One region of the Bacillus sp. T-10(2022) genome, then DNA from elsewhere that is predicted to be linked to it. Evidence: predicted binding sites of a transcription regulator. Region 1 holds the regulator's gene; the other holds the start of a gene.

Region 1 (10,004 bases):
GCAAACCGACACAGGTAGGCGAGGAGAGAATCCTAAGGTGTGCGAGAGAACTCTCGTTAAGGAACTCGGCAAAATGACCCCGTAACTTCGGGAGAAGGGGTGCTTTTTAGGGTGAATAGCCCAGAAAAGCCGCAGTGAATAGGCCCAGGCGACTGTTTAGCAAAAACACAGGTCTCTGCGAAGCCGCAAGGCGAAGTATAGGGGCTGACACCTGCCCGGTGCTGGAAGGTTAAGGGGAGAGGTTAGCGCAAGCGAAGCTTTGAACCGAAGCCCCAGTAAACGGCGGCCGTAACTATAACGGTCCTAAGGTAGCGAAATTCCTTGTCGGGTAAGTTCCGACCCGCACGAAAGGTGTAACGATCTGGGCACTGTCTCAACGAGAGACTCGGTGAAATTATAGTACCTGTGAAGATGCAGGTTACCCGCGACAGGACGGAAAGACCCCGTGGAGCTTTACTGCAGCCTGATATTGAATTTTGGTACAGCTTGTACAGGATAGGTAGGAGCCTGAGAAGCCGGAGCGCCAGCTTCGGTGGAGGCGTTGGTGGGATACTACCCTGGCTGTATTGAAATTCTAACCCGCGCCCCTTATCGGGGTGGGAGACAGTGTCAGGTGGGCAGTTTGACTGGGGCGGTCGCCTCCTAAAGAGTAACGGAGGCGCCCAAAGGTTCCCTCAGAATGGTTGGAAATCATTCGTAGAGTGTAAAGGCACAAGGGAGCTTGACTGCGAGACCTACAAGTCGAGCAGGGACGAAAGTCGGGCTTAGTGATCCGGTGGTTCCGCATGGAAGGGCCATCGCTCAACGGATAAAAGCTACCCCGGGGATAACAGGCTTATCTCCCCCAAGAGTCCACATCGACGGGGAGGTTTGGCACCTCGATGTCGGCTCATCGCATCCTGGGGCTGTAGTCGGTCCCAAGGGTTGGGCTGTTCGCCCATTAAAGCGGTACGCGAGCTGGGTTCAGAACGTCGTGAGACAGTTCGGTCCCTATCCGTCGCGGGCGCAGGAAATTTGAGAGGAGCTGTCCTTAGTACGAGAGGACCGGGATGGACGCACCGCTGGTGTACCAGTTGTCTTGCCAAAGGCATAGCTGGGTAGCTACGTGCGGACGGGATAAGTGCTGAAAGCATCTAAGCATGAAGCCCCCCTCAAGATGAGATTTCCCATGGCGCAAGCTAGTAAGATCCCTGAAAGATGATCAGGTTGATAGGTCAGAGGTGGAAGCATGGTGACATGTGGAGCTGACTGATACTAATAGATCGAGGACTTAACCAACGCTTTTTAAAAAATGAAATACCTTCTTATTATCTAGTTTTGAAGGAACAACGTTCCTTTTATGTTTGGTGGCGATAGCGAAGAGGTCACACCCGTTCCCATTCCGAACACGGCAGTTAAGCTCTTCAGCGCCGATGGTAGTTGGGGGTTTCCCCCTGTGAGAGTAGGACGCCGCCAAGCCATTTATTAAGATCAGCCATCCAGCTGGTCTTTTTTGATGTTCGTAATTAAAAAAGTTTTTTATTTCAGGGACAGCATGGGCTGGCCTTATTTTTGGTGAGCTGAGAATTGGGCAGAATTTAAGTTGTGAAACCTTAAGGAGAAGGAAAAAATAGCAGGTTTTGCATTTATCTTTTTAGGGTATTAATGTAAGATATTTCAACTTTAATGTTCAATGGGGTATGTAACTACATATAATTTGGAGAAAATGGATATTACAGAAAGAAAGTGCGTTTAAGTTGCAAAATGCATTTTTCCTTGTATAATAATAGTCAAATATAGTCAAAGTCAGAATGGAGGAGGCTGAGTGAGAAACATATCTGATGTTATCGAAACTTATTTGAAGCAAGTACTTGAAATAAGTCAAAAAGATATCTTGGAGATTAAAAGAAGTGAAATAGCAGATAAATTTCAGTGTGTTCCTTCTCAAATCAATTACGTAATCAATACCAGGTTTACCATCGAGAGAGGTTATGTTGTAGAGAGTAAGCGTGGGGGCGGCGGTTATATACGCATCATGAAGGTGGAATCACAGGATTCCGTGCAACTTATCAACCAATTATTATCGCTTATTGGTTCCAGGGTAACTCAATCGATGGCTGAAGGAGTAATTTCACGGCTGATGAATGAAGACGTCATTAATGAAAGAGAAGCAAAGATAATGATGAGCGTCATAGATAGATCGGTGATTTATATCGACCTACCTGACCGCGATGAACTTAGGGCTAGAATTTTAACTGCGATGCTTACGACTTTAAAATATAAATGAAACTGGCAGAGGTGATGAACGTTGATTTGCCAAGAATGTCATCAAAGGCCTGCTACCCTGCACTTCACCAAAATCATCAATGGAAAAAAGACTGAAGTCATGATTTGTGAGAAATGTGCTCAGGAAAAAGGCGAAATATTCATGGATGCAGGCGGACCTGGTTTTTCAATAAATAATTTATTAGCAGGATTGTTGAATATGGAGTCGAATATTCAACAGACGAAGGCAAATGCATTTCCTAAAACGGAAGAGAGGCGTTGTCCGCATTGTCATCGATCTTATAAAGAATTTGTCCATATTGGCAAGTTTGGCTGTGCCGAATGTTATAAAACGTTCAATGAACAGTTAAATCCCATTTTAAAGAGAGTTCATAGCGGAAATACAGCACATATAGGGAAAATTCCAAAAAGGATCGGTGGCACCATCTATCTTCGAAAGCAAATTTCAGATTTGAAAGAAGTTTTAAAGGCCCACATTGATCAAGAGGAATTCGAGAAAGCGGCAGAGGTAAGAGATAAGGTACGTTCCCTTGAAAAAAGGTATGAAGCCCAAGAGGGAGGCGAGGAATTATGAGCTTGGAAAAGTTTGTAGAAAACGCTTTGAGTTCCTGGATGAGTGCCGAAGGGCCGGAAATCGATATTGTATTGAGTTCGCGGATTCGGCTGGCCAGGAATTTCAAAGACTTTACCTTCCCAACCTCCTTTTCTAACGAAGAAGCTAAAAAAATAATTGAATTGGTCAAAAAAAGAAGTGAAGAGGAAGTGACTCCAGAGATTGGGAAACTGGAACTTTTAGAGATTGACCAATTGCAGCCACTGGAAAAGCGCGTTCTCGTTGAAAAACATTTAATCAGTCCTCATTTAGTCGAAGATTCAGCGAAAAGCGCATGTCTCCTTTCGGAAAATGAAGAAATAAGCATCATGATAAATGAAGAGGATCATCTCCGTATTCAATGTTTAATGTCGGGATTGCAGCTGAAGGAAACCTTAAAGATTGCAAATGTTCTTGACGATTGGATTGAAGAATCCATAGACTATGCATATGATGAAGAAAGAGGATACCTAACTAGTTGTCCGACTAATGTGGGAACAGGATTAAGGGCTTCAGTCATGATGCATCTTCCCGGCCTGGTCCTTACACAGCAGATGAATAATATCATACCGGCTATCAACCAATTGGGGTTGGTGGTTCGAGGGATTTATGGAGAGGGCAGTCAAGCTTTAGGGAATATTTTTCAAATCTCAAATCAAATTACTCTTGGAAAGTCGGAAAGGGATATCGTTGAAGACCTAACAAGTGTAGTGCAACAAATCATAGCCCAGGAACGGTCAGCGAGGGATGCATTAGCGAGGACTTCCCACATACAATTAGAAGATAGAATTTTCCGCTCATATGGAATTTTGTCCAATGCTCGAATCATCGAGACCAAGGAGGCAGCTACCTGTATCTCCGACGTTAGGTTAGGGATAGATCTTGGGTATATAAAAAATATTTCCAAAAGCATTTTAAATGAGTTGATGATTTTGACGCAGTCGGGATTTTTACAAAAGTACGCAGGCGGCCCTTTAAGAACCCATGAAAGGGATATTCGTAGAGCAGCACTCATCCGGGAACGCTTGAATTTCACGGAATCTTCCTCCACTTAGAGGTCATTGACCTCTTTAGGGAGTATCAAATTTCATGTAATAGATATGGAGCAAGAATAAGCTTCTGCCATTACTTAGAGAATTGCCAGCAACTTTATTCAAAACGAAAATTCTTAAGGAGGAATTCCCTATGATGTTTGGTCGTTTTACTGAAAGAGCCCAGAAAGTATTAGCATTAGCCCAAGAAGAGGCAATCCGTTTAGGTCATAATAATATTGGCACGGAACATATTTTACTGGGTCTTGTCCGAGAAGGTGATGGTATTGCAGCCAAAGCGTTATATGCTCTTGGATTGGGTCCGGAAAAGATTCAGAAAGAAGTGGAAAATTTAATTGGCCGTGGACAGGATACGGCTCAAACGATACATTATACCCCGAGAGCCAAGAAAGTCATTGAACTTTCCATGGATGAGGCAAGAAAATTAGGTCACTCATATGTTGGGACAGAGCATGTTCTTCTAGGTCTTATACGAGAAGGGGAAGGTGTAGCTGCCCGCGTATTGAATAATCTCGGTGTAAGTTTAAATAAAGCCAGGCAACAAGTATTACAGCTTTTGGGCAGCAATGAATCAGGTGGTCATCAAGGTTCTGCCGCTTCAAATGCGAGCACACCGACACTGGATGGCTTAGCCCGTGATTTAACGGCGATTGCCAGGGAGGGAAGCCTGGATCCCGTTATCGGAAGAAGTAAGGAAATACAGCGTGTCATTGAGGTATTAAGCCGTCGTACAAAAAATAACCCAGTATTGATCGGTGAACCTGGGGTAGGTAAAACAGCCATTGCTGAAGGGCTTGCCCAACAGATCATCAATAATGAGGTACCTGAAATTTTACGCGATAAACGCGTAATGACACTTGATATGGGTACTGTTGTGGCTGGTACTAAATACCGTGGTGAATTTGAGGACCGGTTGAAGAAAGTCATGGATGAAATACGTCAGGCGGGTAATATCATCCTATTCATCGATGAATTGCATACATTGATTGGTGCAGGTGGTGCAGAAGGTGCCATTGATGCCTCCAATATCCTAAAACCATCATTGGCCCGTGGTGAATTACAATGTATCGGTGCTACAACATTGGATGAATACCGTAAGTATATTGAAAAGGATGCTGCGCTTGAACGTCGCTTCCAGCCAATCCAAGTCGATGAGCCGACTATTTTGGAATCCATCCAAATTCTCAAGGGGCTGCGTGACCGTTATGAGGCACATCACCGCGTATCGATTACTGACGAAGCGATTGATGCCGCAGTCAAATTATCCGACCGTTATATTTCCGATCGCTTTTTACCGGATAAAGCAATTGACTTGATTGATGAAGCTGGCTCCAAGGTTAGACTGCGCTCATACACAACGCCACCTAACTTAAAGGAACTTGAAGTGAAGCTAGATGATGTTCGCAAGGAAAAGGATGCTTCCGTTCAGAGTCAGGAATTTGAAAAAGCTGCTTCGCTTCGCGATACGGAACAACGCTTAAGAGAACAATTGGAAGAAACGAAAAAAACTTGGAAAGAAAAACAAGGGCAGGAGAACAGTGAAGTCACTGTGGATGACATTGCACATGTCGTATCCAGCTGGACGGGAGTGCCAGTCACTAAATTGGCGCAAACAGAGTCAGATAAACTGCTTAATATGGAGTCAATCCTCCATGATCGTGTAATTGGGCAGGAAGAGGCCGTCATTGCGGTTTCTAAAGCAGTACGACGTGCCAGGGCAGGTTTGAAAGATCCTAAACGTCCAATTGGTTCATTCATCTTCTTGGGACCTACAGGGGTCGGTAAAACCGAGCTTGCCCGTGCTTTGGCTGAATCCATATTTGGTGATGAAGATGCCATGATTCGCATCGATATGTCTGAATATATGGAGAAACATTCGACTTCACGTCTTGTTGGATCCCCTCCAGGATATGTTGGATACGAAGAAGGCGGTCAGTTAACGGAAAAAGTGCGGAGGAAACCATACTCCGTCGTTCTGCTTGATGAAATAGAAAAGGCGCATCCGGATGTCTTCAATATCCTTCTTCAAGTATTGGAAGACGGAAGACTGACAGATTCCAAGGGGCGTACTGTCGATTTCAGGAATACCATTCTGATCATGACATCGAATGTAGGTGCGTCGGCCTTGAAAACCGATAAGTATGTCGGCTTTAACATCCAGGATACTGGCCAGGACTATAAAAATATGAAAGGGAAAGTGATGGAAGAACTCAAACGTGCATTCCGTCCGGAATTCCTGAATCGTATTGATGAAACCATCGTGTTCCACTCATTAGAGAAGGATCATTTGAAACAAATCGTTACATTAATGTCAAATCAGCTTACTACCCGTTTGAAAGAACAGGAGATATACTTGGAGCTGACAGATGCGGCTAGAGAAAAAATTGCTACGGAAGGTTTTGATCCGGAATATGGGGCAAGGCCAATCCGTAGGGCGCTTCAGAAGCATGTAGAAGATTATCTATCCGAAGAGTTGCTTAAGGGCAACGTGAAAAAAGGGCAAACGGTCGTAATGGATGTCGTTAATAATGAGTTTGCAATCCGGCAAGGCGAGCCTGTTAATGTAAGTGAATAACCTGATCCTAAACTTCGAGGTACACGCAGATTCTTTTGCAGTGTACCTCTGTTTTTTATCTATAGGTAGATATGAGTATAAACGGGACAAGCAAAGTGAATATTTTTTTAAAAAAACTTAGCCTTAAGAAGGTTTAAATAAAACAGAGATATAATATCCTTAATATAGATATTTTTTCCAAAGGAAGAGGAGTAATTTATGGCTGTAAAAAAGAAAACAAAATTTATGTGTCAGTCTTGTGGATATGAGTCCGCGAAATGGATGGGGAAATGCCCAGGCTGCGGTGAATGGAACAAAATGGTCGAGGAAACCGAAATTGTTAAACCTGCTAGAAAGGGCGCTTTTACCCATTCGGAGGTTAGAGGTTCCGGGGAACGGGAGAAGGCAGCACCCATAACGACCATTCAATCAGAAAAAGAACCACGGATTAAGACGGATTTAATGGAATTGAATCGTGCTCTTGGGGGCGGGATCGTACAGGGGTCACTTGTATTGATCGGAGGGGACCCGGGTATCGGTAAGTCCACCCTGCTTTTACAGGTATCATCCCAATTGGCGCATAAACAGAAAAAAGTGCTATATATATCAGGTGAAGAATCAGTCAAGCAGACCAAATTGAGAGCGGACCGGCTTGGGACCATGTCGGAACATCTATTCGTTTATGCTGAAACCGATATGGACTATATCCAACAGGCCATTACAGAGGTAAAACCGGATTTGGTCATTATTGACTCCATTCAAACGGTATATCATTCGGAGGTTACATCTGCCCCGGGAAGCGTTTCACAAGTGAGGGAATGCACAGCCTCACTCATGCGCATAGCTAAAACGAACGGGATCGCGATTTTTATCGTCGGTCACGTTACAAAGGAAGGGGCCATTGCAGGGCCGCGACTGCTTGAGCACATGGTTGACACCGTTTTATATTTTGAAGGAGAAAGACACCATACATATCGAATTATACGCGCGGTCAAAAATCGCTTTGGTTCGACGAATGAGATGGGTATTTTTGAAATGAAAGAACATGGATTGGAAGAGGTTGCGAATCCATCGGAAATTTTCCTTGAAGAACGGTCGCAAGGAGCTTCGGGTTCCACGGTCGTCGCATCCATGGAGGGCACAAGGCCGGTGCTTGTCGAAATTCAAGCATTGATTTCACCTACGAGTTTTGGAAACCCAAGGCGAATGGCCACGGGAATTGACCACAATCGAGTTTCGCTTTTAATGGCTGTTCTGGAAAAGAGAGTGGGCTTGCTGCTCCAAAACCAGGATGCGTATTTAAAGGTTGCTGGTGGGGTCAAGCTTGATGAACCGGCAATTGACCTCGCTGTTGCAATAAGCATTGCATCAAGCTTCCGTGATAAACCAACAAACCCTGCCGATTGCATCATTGGTGAAGTGGGGCTGACTGGGGAAGTCAGAAGGGTGTCACGGATAGAACAAAGGGTGCAGGAAGCAGCGAAGTTAGGGTTTGAGCGGGTTATCATACCGGCTAATAATATAGGGGGATGGACCGCCCCGAAAGGTATTAAGATCGTTGGTGTTTCATCGGTTTCGGAGGCTCTTAAACAAACGTTAGGGGGTTAAGTATGACAGATAAAAAAGGGTATGAGAAAACAAAATTGGAAATTCTGCAAATTGTAGCACCGGGTACCCCGCTTCGGGAGGGCATTGAAAATGTCCTGAGGGCAAATACAGGTGGTTTGATAGTTGTCGGATATAACGAGAAGGTGCGAACGATCGTGGATGGCGGCTTCGAAATCAACTGCAACTGTACCCCCAGCACATTATATGAGTTGGCGAAGATGGACGGGGCCATCATTTTAAATGAAACGGCCGATAAGATCATTTTTGCAAATGCCCAATTAGTGCCGGATAATAGCACACCTTCCACTGAAACGGGAATGCGGCATAGGACAGCGGAACGTGTGGCAAGGGAGACCAAGTCGTTGGTCGTCGCAATCTCACAACGCCGGAATGTCATCACTTTATATCAGGGCAATTTCCGGTATGCCCTTAAAGATATAGGTGTCATACTCGCCAAGGCTAATTTGGCCATCCAGACCCTGGAAAAATACAAGGTGGTCCTGCAGCAGAGCATATCGGTTTTAGGAGCGCTCGAGTTTGAGGAAATCGTGACCTATGCCGACCTTTTGCAGGTATTTCACCGTTATGTAATGGTGCTCAGAATCAAGGCCGAGCTACTAACGTACCTTAATGAGCTTGGTACGGAAGGAAGATTGATCCGTTTGCAAATGAATGAAATCCTGGCAGATATTGAAACGGAAGGAAAATGGCTTATCAAGGATTATACCTCCAGTAATGATGAAAATCCCGAGGAAATCATTTTTAGGCTTCAAGAGTTGGCCATGCAGGAAAAACTGGATGAAAGCATTCTTCTAAAGGTGCTGGGCTATCATGGATACATACATCTTGATGAGTCAGTACATCCCCGTGGTTACCGTATTCTTCATAAAATCCCACGCCTGCCGGGTTTGATCATCGAAAATTTAGTGAAACAGTTCGGAAGCTTTAGTGAAGTCAATAAAGCAACGGTTGAAAACCTTGACGATGTGGAGGGTATAGGCGAAGTCCGCGCCAATAAAATCAAAGAAGGACTCCGCATTTTAAAAAATCAGCTGGTCACAAATAGAAGGATGTAAGGAGCAGTTGGCCTTTTAACATTCACCTGAACCAGCTTGAAATTGATTGGTGTTTATTTTTGACACTCAAAACTCAGGGTGCTAGGCTAATATTACGAAAAAGAGAAGAAGTCGTATTTGTAAATCCACTAATTCCTTAAGTGAATTTAACGTATATAATGAAAACGAATTTTCGAAGGTTTCATTTTATTTTATTGGTCAATAATGAGTAGAGGGAGGTGAAAGGGATGTTAAAACGCATTATACAAGCATGCTTCTTAATAGTCGGCGGAACACTTGGTATGTTACTAATTCCTGAATTATTAATTGTTTTACATGCAGACGATATTGCTTTATTAAACAATCCTTATGTAAGTGTACTGTTGGGTGCCATTATCTTTTATCTTATAACTTTTTGGGCAGTAGATCATGTGATCTATTTTATGAAGTGGCTGGAGGAACAGCTTGTTAAGATACCGATTACGGATATAATCTTTGGCAGCGTCGGCCTTTTAGTTGGACTGCTTGCGGCGTTCTTGGTTGGCTCCGCCTTCAGTGCCATCAAGGTTCCTATTTTAAATACAGTGGTACCTATCATCCTTACGCTTTTATTTGGTTATCTTGGTTTTCAGGTGGGCTTTAAAAAACGTGATGAGCTATTGAGTTTATTCATGAAAAGCAATAAGAAAAAGAATACTGATGGTGAAGCGAGCGAAGAGGATGAAGAGGGGTATAGCAAGCGGCTGAAGATTCTCGATACTAGCGTCATCATTGATGGTAGAATTGCGGATATCTGTCAGACGGGCTTTCTGGAGGGTACCATAGTCATTCCTCAATTCGTATTAAACGAACTGCAGCACATTGCCGATTCATCTGAT
Region 2 (10,004 bases), 2.8 Mb from region 1:
TGTATAAATCAATCCATCCTGATCACCGTCCAACTCAATCGTCCAGGTACCTTTTTCCGAACGAACCATCGGAATCTCCATTCCATCTGAATCATCCCAATGTTTATAAGTAACTAGCTTAGCTTCAGATGCAAGTGGCGCCCATAACCGGAATGCCGTTTTATCTTTAAGATAGGAATTTCCTAAATCTTTGCCTTCATAGAAATATAGGTCATCCAATTCCGACGGATTTACTGGATTAATATTAGCAATCGGCAGGGATTCCAACTGATTTTCCGTTTCATTATCCGTAGGTTTTCGATTATTTTTATTTTCCTCTTCAAAATAAGAAAGTGAATCTTTAATAGGTCATTCCTCCATTGAAATTCCCATTTCAGAACAGGAATTATTAATTTTTATAATCATTAGCGAATCTTCACTTATGTTATGATTCCACAGGCATTACCCATCAAAACATTTGATCGGCAAATTATGTCGAAAATTCAGAAATCTATATTTTTATCGAAAGCTGTAGGTCATTTAGCCGGACCTTACCCTTTTATGAAAACGAAGCCTAAAAAAGATAAAAAAATGCCTCCATAACAGTTTTACGGTCTTGGAGGCATTTCTAGTACTCTTTATGGTGTTTTAATAATTTTCACAGAGTTATCTTCAACAATTGCAGTGAAGTTCTTAACTTCGGGCTGCTCAAAGATAAAGTCAGTGATGCCGTCTTCGAGCTGTTCTTGTAGAACCCGGCGTAGCGGTCTCGCCCCGAAAGTTGGGTGATATCCGAGTTCAATTAGCCTTTGTTTCGCTTCATTAGTTACATCTAAAGATAAACCATTTGCAGCAAGTGTTTCGTCAAGCTCGTGAATCATGATATCAACGATTTGCAGAAGATCTTCTTTCTTCAATGCCGAGAATTCAATGATGCTATCGAATCGATTCAGGAATTCCGGTTTGAAGAAGCTGCCTAAAGATTGTAGGATTGAAGCTTCTTCTACAGCTGAACTTGTACCGAATCCCATTACTTTTTGTTTCTCACCGACTCCAGCATTACTCGTCATGATGATCACGGTATCTTTAAAAGTAACGGTCCGGCCTTGACTGTCGGTTAAGCGGCCATCTTCCATGATTTGCAGGAACATATGCATTACATCCGGATGTGCCTTTTCTATTTCATCCAATAAGATGATACTGTAAGGCTTGCGGCGAACTTTTTCCGTCAATTGTCCAGCTTCCTCATGTCCTACATATCCAGGAGGAGAACCGATTAATTTAGAAACACTGTGTTTCTCCATGAATTCACTCATGTCAAGACGAATCATCGCTTCCTTGTCCCCGAATAATTCCTCAGCAAGAGTTTTTGCCAATTCGGTTTTACCGACTCCTGTCGGACCAACGAAAAGGAAAGAACCGGTAGGACGTTTTTTTGATTTTAACCCGGCACGACTTCTTCGAACGGCCTTGGACACCTTTTTGACAGCTTCTTCCTGCCCGATTACTTTTTTCATCAGCTCCGCTTGGAGGTGAACCATTCTTTCTTGCTCATCTTCTTGGAGCTTACCTACAGGTATACCAGTCTTTTGTTCGATGATATTTTGAATGTCTTCAACGGTAACGGTTGGCTTAATTGCAGCTTCCCCAGCCTGCAATGACTTTTCCAGTTTTTCTTCTTCATCACGAAGAACGGCAGCTTTTTCATATGCTTCTTCTTTTAAGGCCATTTCTTTTTCTTTATAGATTTGAGCCAGACGCTCTTTCATGTTTTCTACTTGGCCGTCTTCGATGGTCAAGTTCAATTTGGAACCTGCTTCATCCATTAAGTCTATTGCCTTATCAGGCAGGAAACGGTCTTGAATGTAGCGGTTCGAAAGTTCAACAGCCGCTTTAAGGGCTTCCTCACTATATGTCACACCATGATAAGATTCGTAACTATCCTTTAATCCACGTAAGATGACAAGTGCCTCAGCCGTTGTCGGCTCATTAACGTGTACAGGCTGGAAGCGCCTTTCAAGGGCACCATCTTTTTCAATTTTCCTATATTCTGATAAAGTGGTTGCTCCGACAAGCTGGAGTTCGCCGCGTGCAAGTGCAGGCTTCAAGATATTTCCTGCATCCATTGATCCTTCGGCCGAACCCGCTCCCACTAGCTGATGAATTTCATCGATGAATAGTATGACATTTTTTCTTTCCTGTAATTCGCTGATCAATTGCTTCATTCGTTCTTCGAATTGCCCTCTAATTCCAGTATTCGACACAAGGGACGCTACATCAAGCATATATACAAGCTTATTACGTAATTTAACTGGCACTGAACCTTCAACAATCGCTAAAGCAAGACCTTCAGCAATGGCTGTTTTACCGACACCAGGTTCACCGATTAAAACTGGATTATTTTTATTGCGCCTATTTAGAACTTCAATGACGCGTTTAATTTCTTCATTTCGTCCGATAACCGGATCAATAAGTCCTGCTTTAGCAGCATCGGTCAAATTGCGGCCATACTCCTCAAGCAATCCTCCATCCTCGCCATGTTCAGCTGAATCCGGTTTTGGTACACCATTATAATTAAATGGATTGAATGAATTTGGAGATCCGTTAAATTGGAATTTCCCTATATCCATTCCGCCCATAGCTGCTCCAAGTTTGTTTCGCTCTTCTTTATAACAAGTGGAGCACAGTTTCACATCATGCTCCTGACCATTCATATTTAGGTGAACTTGAATATTAGCTTGGTTTACATGGCATTTTTCACAAAGCATGTAGTACTCCTCCTTTAAAAAATGAATTTAAAAATCTTTGACCTTCTTTGACTTTCTGACTTTATTATACATTGACCTTCTTTGACTTTCAATAATTTTGTCTGGGAATTTTTTTGATAAAAAAAGAAATTACCTTGAATTGGTTTGCTAAGCATATTAAACTATCCATTTCCAGTCAAATAAAAAGATTCTATGTATGCCTCTTAGTATATTCAGTTAGTATTGATTACCCACTTCAGGACTCACCATAACCTTAACTATTAACAAAACGCCAATTCTATTGTCCATATGCACCTCATCCACTCTAATTTTTTAAAACAAAAAAAGACTTTATTAAGTCTCTTTAAGGTTTGTACAATTTTTAAACGTTGGATTTCCACTCCAGGTACTCGCTTTCCGCGGGCGGTCGGGGAGCCTCCTCGGCGTCTTCGCGCCTGTGGGGTCTCCCCTTGACGCGCTTTTCCCGCAGGAGTCTCGCACACCCGTTCCAATCAACTTTGTTTTAACTTTAAGATAGAACACTTTTGCCTACAGTCTTTTTTGTTTTTAAGTAGTATTAATACTTGAGGTGATATCGAACTTTCTAAAAAGTCCCCTCGTTGTCCAACCCATGCCATGCTTTCCTTTCCGCTATAGCTGCTTCAATTCCAATAAAAAATCAAAAAGGTTTCGGAATGAAACCTTCCGAAACCTTTTTGGCTACAAATTGAAAGAGACTTCATTAAGTCTCTTAGCTTTTTTATATTAAGAATGATTTTCTTCTATTATATACGTTTCGCACCAATATACTTTGGCTTCCAATAGGTATTATTGGTTTTAGCGTATGACACTCCTTTAGATGATGAAGAGTGTATGAATTCATTGTTTCCTATGTATATAGCCACATGTGTAGGTTTATTCGCTTTATTTGGTGCAAAAAACATTAAGTCACCTTTTTGCAGGCTTTTAACTTTCTTACCTTTTTTATATATGTCAGCAGCAGTTCTTGGTAAATTCTTACCAGCTTTTTGATATGAATACTTCACTAAACCGGAACAATCAAAACCTGAAGAAGAAATGCCACCCATTTTATATTTTGTACCTAATTCACTTTTAGCCACTTTAATAGCTTTTGTATGATATGAAGCAGCTTCCACTTGGTCCCCAGCAAAGGATGCGGTTACAAGCGTAATAGCCAATGACAATCCGACGACAATTTTCTTAAACAAATTATTTTACCCCCTGATGTGATTTGCTAAACCTAATATACTAGAAAAGGTATATCACTCGCATCACAGGATCTTTACAAATATGTTACATTTAGTAGATTTAGGAAGAATGACCATATAAAACATAAAAATAAGTCGAATGATGTGTCCATTTAGCTTAAAACTTACTTTTTCTCATAGAAAAAACAGTAGTTAGATAACCACTGTCCAGTTTATCGATAAAAGAAGATTCGAGAATTTTAATATCCTTCATGTTTTTTATTTGATTATACGAATGGATCCCGATCTAAAATGAAGAAATTTGCGACGAAATCCAGCTAGCCGAGACCCCACGTCCGCTTGCTTTGATGGTCGGCTGAAAGGGAGCGAATTTCTGGAATCAACTAACTGCAGGCAAACTGTCTCTACTCCAATTTGTCTGCAGTCTGAACAGCGGTAAGAAAACCACTTTCAAAATTCTTTTGAGAAAAATGGAAGAAATAATTTCACCCCACGTTTATTAAAAGGTAAACATTTCAAATCTGCAATTAAATGACTTATGTATCCTAATGAACAAGTTGCGAAAATTCCGTCAATCCCCATAAAGGCTTCGAATTGAAAGGCAATGATGCCAAAAAAAGCGATACCGGCAATCGAATGGGTATAACTTCTATGTGGTGTAAAGGATGCCAGGATAATATAGACGCCTAACAGCCACAACCAGCTTTCCTGCAAAGATAAACCGCCGCCTAAAACCGCTAATCCAGTCAGGGTCAGCATATGCCTTTGCCTAATGAATGAAGAAATAATGATGATTCCGATTCCTGCACCTACACCGATCCACTTTTCCGTATCAGAGCCTTCCAAAAGACTATAAATGATCATTAATATCCCAATCGTTTGTGCTATCGTTCGGATAAACTTATGTGAAAAGGTAATCCTATTACTTAACTTCCCATCAATATCCATATCGGGCATCAGCCCTGAAACTCCCCCGATGCCCACCAAGAATAAAGTGGTGGTTGGATCTGTTTGAAGTGTGTTTGCCGTCAAGAATCCAACTGTTGCCCCTATAGCCATGTGTGCTGTACCGTTCACTGTCTCTCTCCTGTCCCTCTAAGATGTAATCTGCTTCCAAGAAACGAATGTTTGTTCGAATCCCTGCATACTAACTATACAACATTTTGGGGAAAATTTCTCTAGTTCTTATAAATAAAGCCATAGAAATCAGTAATTAGACCATATAAAGAACCTTATTATTTTAGTTTCTTAGCTCGTTCTATATAAAGTATACTTTCAACCTTTTTGGGTATTGGGAAATTAAATTCAGCCAGTAACATTTATTTTTGGAGATATAACCAATTACGAAGCTCAATTATGGAATGTTTAGGTGAATCAAAACTTAGAAATGAATAGTCAATGAAGTCCACATACTTATTGATTGCAGAATTCCTTTTGTTGAATAAAGTCGGAATATAGTAAGGAAACTCTTTAACTGAATGAAGAATAGGTAACTGCTCATATACAATCGATAACGTTCTGATGATTCTTTTTTTTGTTTTGTGACGCTTAGCATCCGCTAGTAATCTTTCAAAATCGATATCCAGGTTTATAAGAAGTTGAATGATATCTATAAAATACTTTAATGAATCCATGTTATGCCGCCACCCATGGAGACAAATCGTATAAAAAAGATGGTAATCGGAAAGTTGTTTAACATGAAGTGAGTCATTGATGAGATATCCTTCTTTCCAAAACTCGGTGATTTCCAAATTAGCGGTATCTTTCTTTAAAATATCCCAATGAAGTTCGATGGTTAGTGGGATTTTGGATTCAGGAAGGTATTTACTGAACGAAGTATGAAAATGATTAGGTATTTGTTTCTCCTTTTGTTTATACCCTAATTGTTTGACCGATTCAATTGCCTGATCCATGTCACTAGCTTTAATTAGTAAATCGATATCAGACGTGGGCCGAGCTCCAAGATGGCCGAACTGTTCCTCAGAAAAAAGCGTCCCTTTTAAAGGAATAACATCTAAGCCGTTATGTTCAAATTCACGCAAAACCAAATCTGTTTGACTTTTAATCAGGATATTTTGATAAAAGACACTTTGAAATTTTTCAATTATTACTTGCTGAAAGAACGCTGGAGTATCCATAAACCTCCCATTCCCTTTCATTAGGAACAATATTTGCGGATGAATTTTCGATTTTTCTATTTCATTTAGAAGCTGCCAATAATATTCTGAGTCAATTGGCAACTTTACTTGCGGTTCAAATAGTACCTGCAGTATCGTTGGATTCAATGGGAAAGTCTCCCCTTTACTCTTTGTTGTAAATTTAGGTGCTTTCGTAACATCCTCGATATAAACGGAAATGTAAGTATTAATCCACCCCATGCTTTTGCTAGAAAACCAGAAGCATGCAATTTGGAATTCCGTTTTTGGACATAAACAAGTTTACCAATCAATTGTTCCAATTGTACTGTATGATCAAAGCTTACATTAGTATCTCCTTTGAAAAGGTATCCGGGTTGCTGATCACTTTTCATTTCCTTATAATACCGGTGGGCAATCAATCGATTAGATGAAGTGTAAAACAAAATAATATCCCCTTTTTTTAAATGAAAAGGATTGCATTCATTAAAGTTACATATATCCCCTTCCTCTATAAAAGGATACATACTACATCCTTGCGCAGGTAAATTAAGTGAGCCCTCTTTTTTCAGTGTCATCTTAAATAATTCGACAATCTCCTTGTCAAATAACATGCTGAATTAATCCAAACTGTAATAAATCCAATAAATACGACTCTATGTCATCTTTTGCTATTTCCTCTGCCGTTAAATATTGATCAGTTAATGTCTGAATCAAGGAGTCCACTGTTTGTGCTTGGTTTAAAAGCCCCCAGCAAAACCCACCGATTTCATTTAGCTTTGTCACTGTGAATTTTTCAGTATGTAAAATAATCCATTCATCACCAAGTTGCGTGGCTTCCACATGATTACTTTGAATATATTGGACCATTACGAAATCAACTCCCAAAAAGTATCGTTTTTCTGAAAAAAGAGGTTATATATAGGTACTTGGTTAACCAGTTCCGTTAACATCCCTAGTATCACTTTTTTATTTGCTGGATGATCTGACCAATAAAACACTTTATTTATCATTGTTATGAGCGAATCCGATTTAGTAAGTATTTCTCTTTGGTTTTGAAGAGACTGATGTAAGACTTGAATACTCCCTAATGGGAAAATTTCTTCTTCCCCAGCAGCTAGGATTTCACTTCGGAATGGCGAATTATATACTTCCATTTTTTCGGATGAAATTTTTAAAATGGTTGCTTCATCCGAGAGAAGGTTTCGCGGATAAGATAATTTTGCTGCCGTTGATTTTCCAGCACCAGAATGACCTGCAAAAATATGAGCTTTACCATTTTCTATTACGCAAGAAGAGTGAAGCAGCAGCCCCCATTCATGGTATACAATGAACGAACTGTATAAATTAATTAATGCATGCTTTAAAGCCAATTCATTATAAGCGGAAATCTCTGCATATTGATATTCTGCATCTACTTCCACTAGGTAATCAGACCTTCGAAAATAAATTCTATCAGCCTGCCTATCTTCTTTCACATCATAGTTCACAAAAGATGATCCAAAGTCCATCTGGATTGTTACGGTAAGGTCAGGCCGATAATTTGCGCCCTCCAATTCTCGGAACATCCCATTTATATATTCGGGGGCATTTTCAAATTGAATGAAATGATCCCCTATTTTAGTGTGAAATATTTTCATAATTAGATTCCTTTCTCCCCTTTTTTTATCGACCGAAAATGTTTAAACAGAATATCCAACATTAGGATAATACTCCTACACACGCTATTATAATTCATTATATATTCTTTTTAAAGAACATTTTCAGCTACCTGAATTAAAAATATAAGTATATAAAGCACAAGTTATCTTATACTTTACCTTATTATTTAATTGTTTTTACTGAATTAAATAATTTTCATAAACGCATATTGTTCTTTATGAAGAACGATGGTATTCTAAAAAAAGTCAGGTATTTAGTTCTAGTAAATATTATAAACATGAGATGTAACGAATGAGTGAGGAAAACATACCACTACAAACATCCTGTTTTTTTCTAGACTTATTCTTTATAAATAAAGGCTTCATGTGTGAAAAGGAGGGGATTTACAAGAAAATTCAGCTTATATAAACATTTAACACAGGGGGAAATTTCATGTCATTTGCAAGGAATATTAAAACGCTCACAATTTTAACGATTGCAATCCTTTTTTTATGTCTTGTGGGCAACTCGCAGGCATATGCGACAAATGGAGGTGGAAAAGGAAGTAAACCTGTTCATGTGACAGGGATTTCTCTAGCTCCAGAGACTATAAAAATGAAAATTAATGATAAAGATGTGGAACTTGTTGAAACGATCAAACCTTTTAATGCTTCAAATAAGCAAGTGACTTGGTCTTCATCAAACACTCGAGTCGCAACGGTTTCTAACGACGGTATAGTCCATCCGAAAGGTCCGGGTACAACAACTGTTACAGTCACGACAAAAGATGGGAATTTTAAGGCGAGAACGAAAGTAATAGTATGTGAACCGGATATTGCCGTAAAAAGTGTTACGTTAAATCCGAAACTAGTAAATCTTACTGTTAATGATGAATCGCAATTAACAGCCAAAGTCATACCGGAGAATGCAACAAATCAAAAGCTTAGTTGGTTTTCTTTAAACCCACGAGTAGCTACCGTTTCAGACGGTAGGGTTCACGCCGTAAGGCCAGGAATCGCCATAATAAAGGTTTTCACTAACAATGGGCGGTTCGATTGGTCAATAGTGACCGTTTGTGCTAGTAAACTAGTACCTGTTGAGAGTCTATCACTTAATCCGAAGAATATAGACATGACTGTTGGTGGAAAAGATGAGATCTTAACTGCGACCATCACTCCATCCAATGCAACAAACAAAAAATTAATATGGACTACATCCGACTCGAATGTGGCAACTGTTATAAATGGAATAGTCCATCCAGTAGGTCCAGGGTTGGCTACCATCACTGTTTCTACAGAAGATGGAAAAATACAGGAAACAGCTAAAGTGACCGTAACAGTCCCAGTGACTGGAGTAAACATTAGCCCGGATTCTTTGAATCTAACGGTTGACGGTGAGGATAAAGCTTTAAACGCCCAGGTTTCACCATCCAATGCAACAAACAAGAATGTCACTTGGTCAAGCTCAGATTCAAGTGTTGCCACCGTTGATAATGGTATCGTCCACCCAGTTGGACCAGGCCAAGCCACAATCACTGTTACCACGGAAGATGGCAGCTTCACAGCTTCAGCATCTGTTACTGTCAAAATACCTGTTACGGGTATTTCACTGAATCCTGCATCTCTGGACTTGATTGTTGGTGGAAAAAACGGAACCTTAACAGGAACATTTTCACCATCCAATGCAACAAACAAGAGCGTCACTTGGTCAAGCTCAGATTCAAGTGTTGCCACCGTTGATAATGGTATCGTCCACCCTGTCGGACCAGGCCAAGCAACAATCACTGTTACCACGGAGGATGGCAGCTTCACAGCTTCAGCAAATATTACTGTTACCGTACCGGTTACTGGAGTAACGGTTGACCCTGACACACTTGAACTTATTGTTGGCGGAAAAGATAAAAGTGTAACAGAAACGGTTTCACCATCTAATGCAACAAACAAGAATGTCACTTGGTCCAGTTCAGATTCAAGTGTTGCCACCGTTGATAACGGTGTTGTCCATCCTGTTGGACCAGGTAAAGCCATCATCACAGTTTCAACAGAAGATGGCGGGTTCACGGATATTGCTACTGTCATTGTCACAGCCCCAATAGTAAGTGTATCTCTAGATCCTAAAAGCCTGAATTTCAATCTTGGAGACGCAGATCAAAGTTTAACAGCAAAGCTTAATCCCTCCAATGCAACAAACCAAAATGTAAACTGGACTACATCAGATTCTAGTGTAGCTACCGTTGTAAACGGGGTTGTCCATGCGGTCGGTATAGGTCAAGC

Evidence for each region. Region 1 encodes CtsR, which represses protease genes until heat stress. Its sites were predicted from a motif close to ATGGTCAATAAAGGTCAAACA; they were not measured.
Region 2: the regulator CtsR is predicted to act here: its motif matches at 2,782-2,802, upstream of OSJ91_RS14315 (ATP-dependent Clp protease ATP-binding subunit).

The regions. Positions count from the first base shown of each region.
Region 1 is NZ_CP113518.1:100,380-110,383, forward strand. Features, by position in the region: rRNA gene OSJ91_RS00535 (23S ribosomal RNA) at 1-1,278, shown strand, start outside; rRNA gene rrf (5S ribosomal RNA) at 1,343-1,458, shown strand; gene OSJ91_RS00545 (CtsR family transcriptional regulator) at 1,805-2,266, shown strand; gene mcsA (protein-arginine kinase activator protein McsA) at 2,288-2,839, shown strand; gene mcsB (protein-arginine kinase McsB) at 2,836-3,912, shown strand; gene clpC (ATP-dependent protease ATP-binding subunit ClpC) at 4,043-6,484, shown strand; gene radA (DNA repair protein RadA) at 6,683-8,071, shown strand; gene disA (DNA integrity scanning diadenylate cyclase DisA) at 8,074-9,147, shown strand; gene OSJ91_RS00575 (PIN/TRAM domain-containing protein) at 9,375-10,004, shown strand, end outside.
Region 2 is NZ_CP113518.1:2,925,114-2,935,117, forward strand. Features, by position in the region: partial or broken gene pulA (type I pullulanase) at 1-234, opposite strand, end outside; gene OSJ91_RS14315 (ATP-dependent Clp protease ATP-binding subunit) at 618-2,747, opposite strand; gene OSJ91_RS14320 (C40 family peptidase) at 3,512-3,955, opposite strand; gene OSJ91_RS14325 (metal-dependent hydrolase) at 4,406-5,032, opposite strand; gene OSJ91_RS14330 (nucleotidyltransferase family protein) at 5,275-6,240, opposite strand; gene OSJ91_RS14335 (signal peptidase I) at 6,237-6,704, opposite strand; gene OSJ91_RS14340 (PqqD family protein) at 6,694-6,960, opposite strand; gene OSJ91_RS14345 (hypothetical protein) at 6,960-7,730, opposite strand; gene OSJ91_RS14350 (Ig-like domain-containing protein) at 8,185-10,004, shown strand, end outside.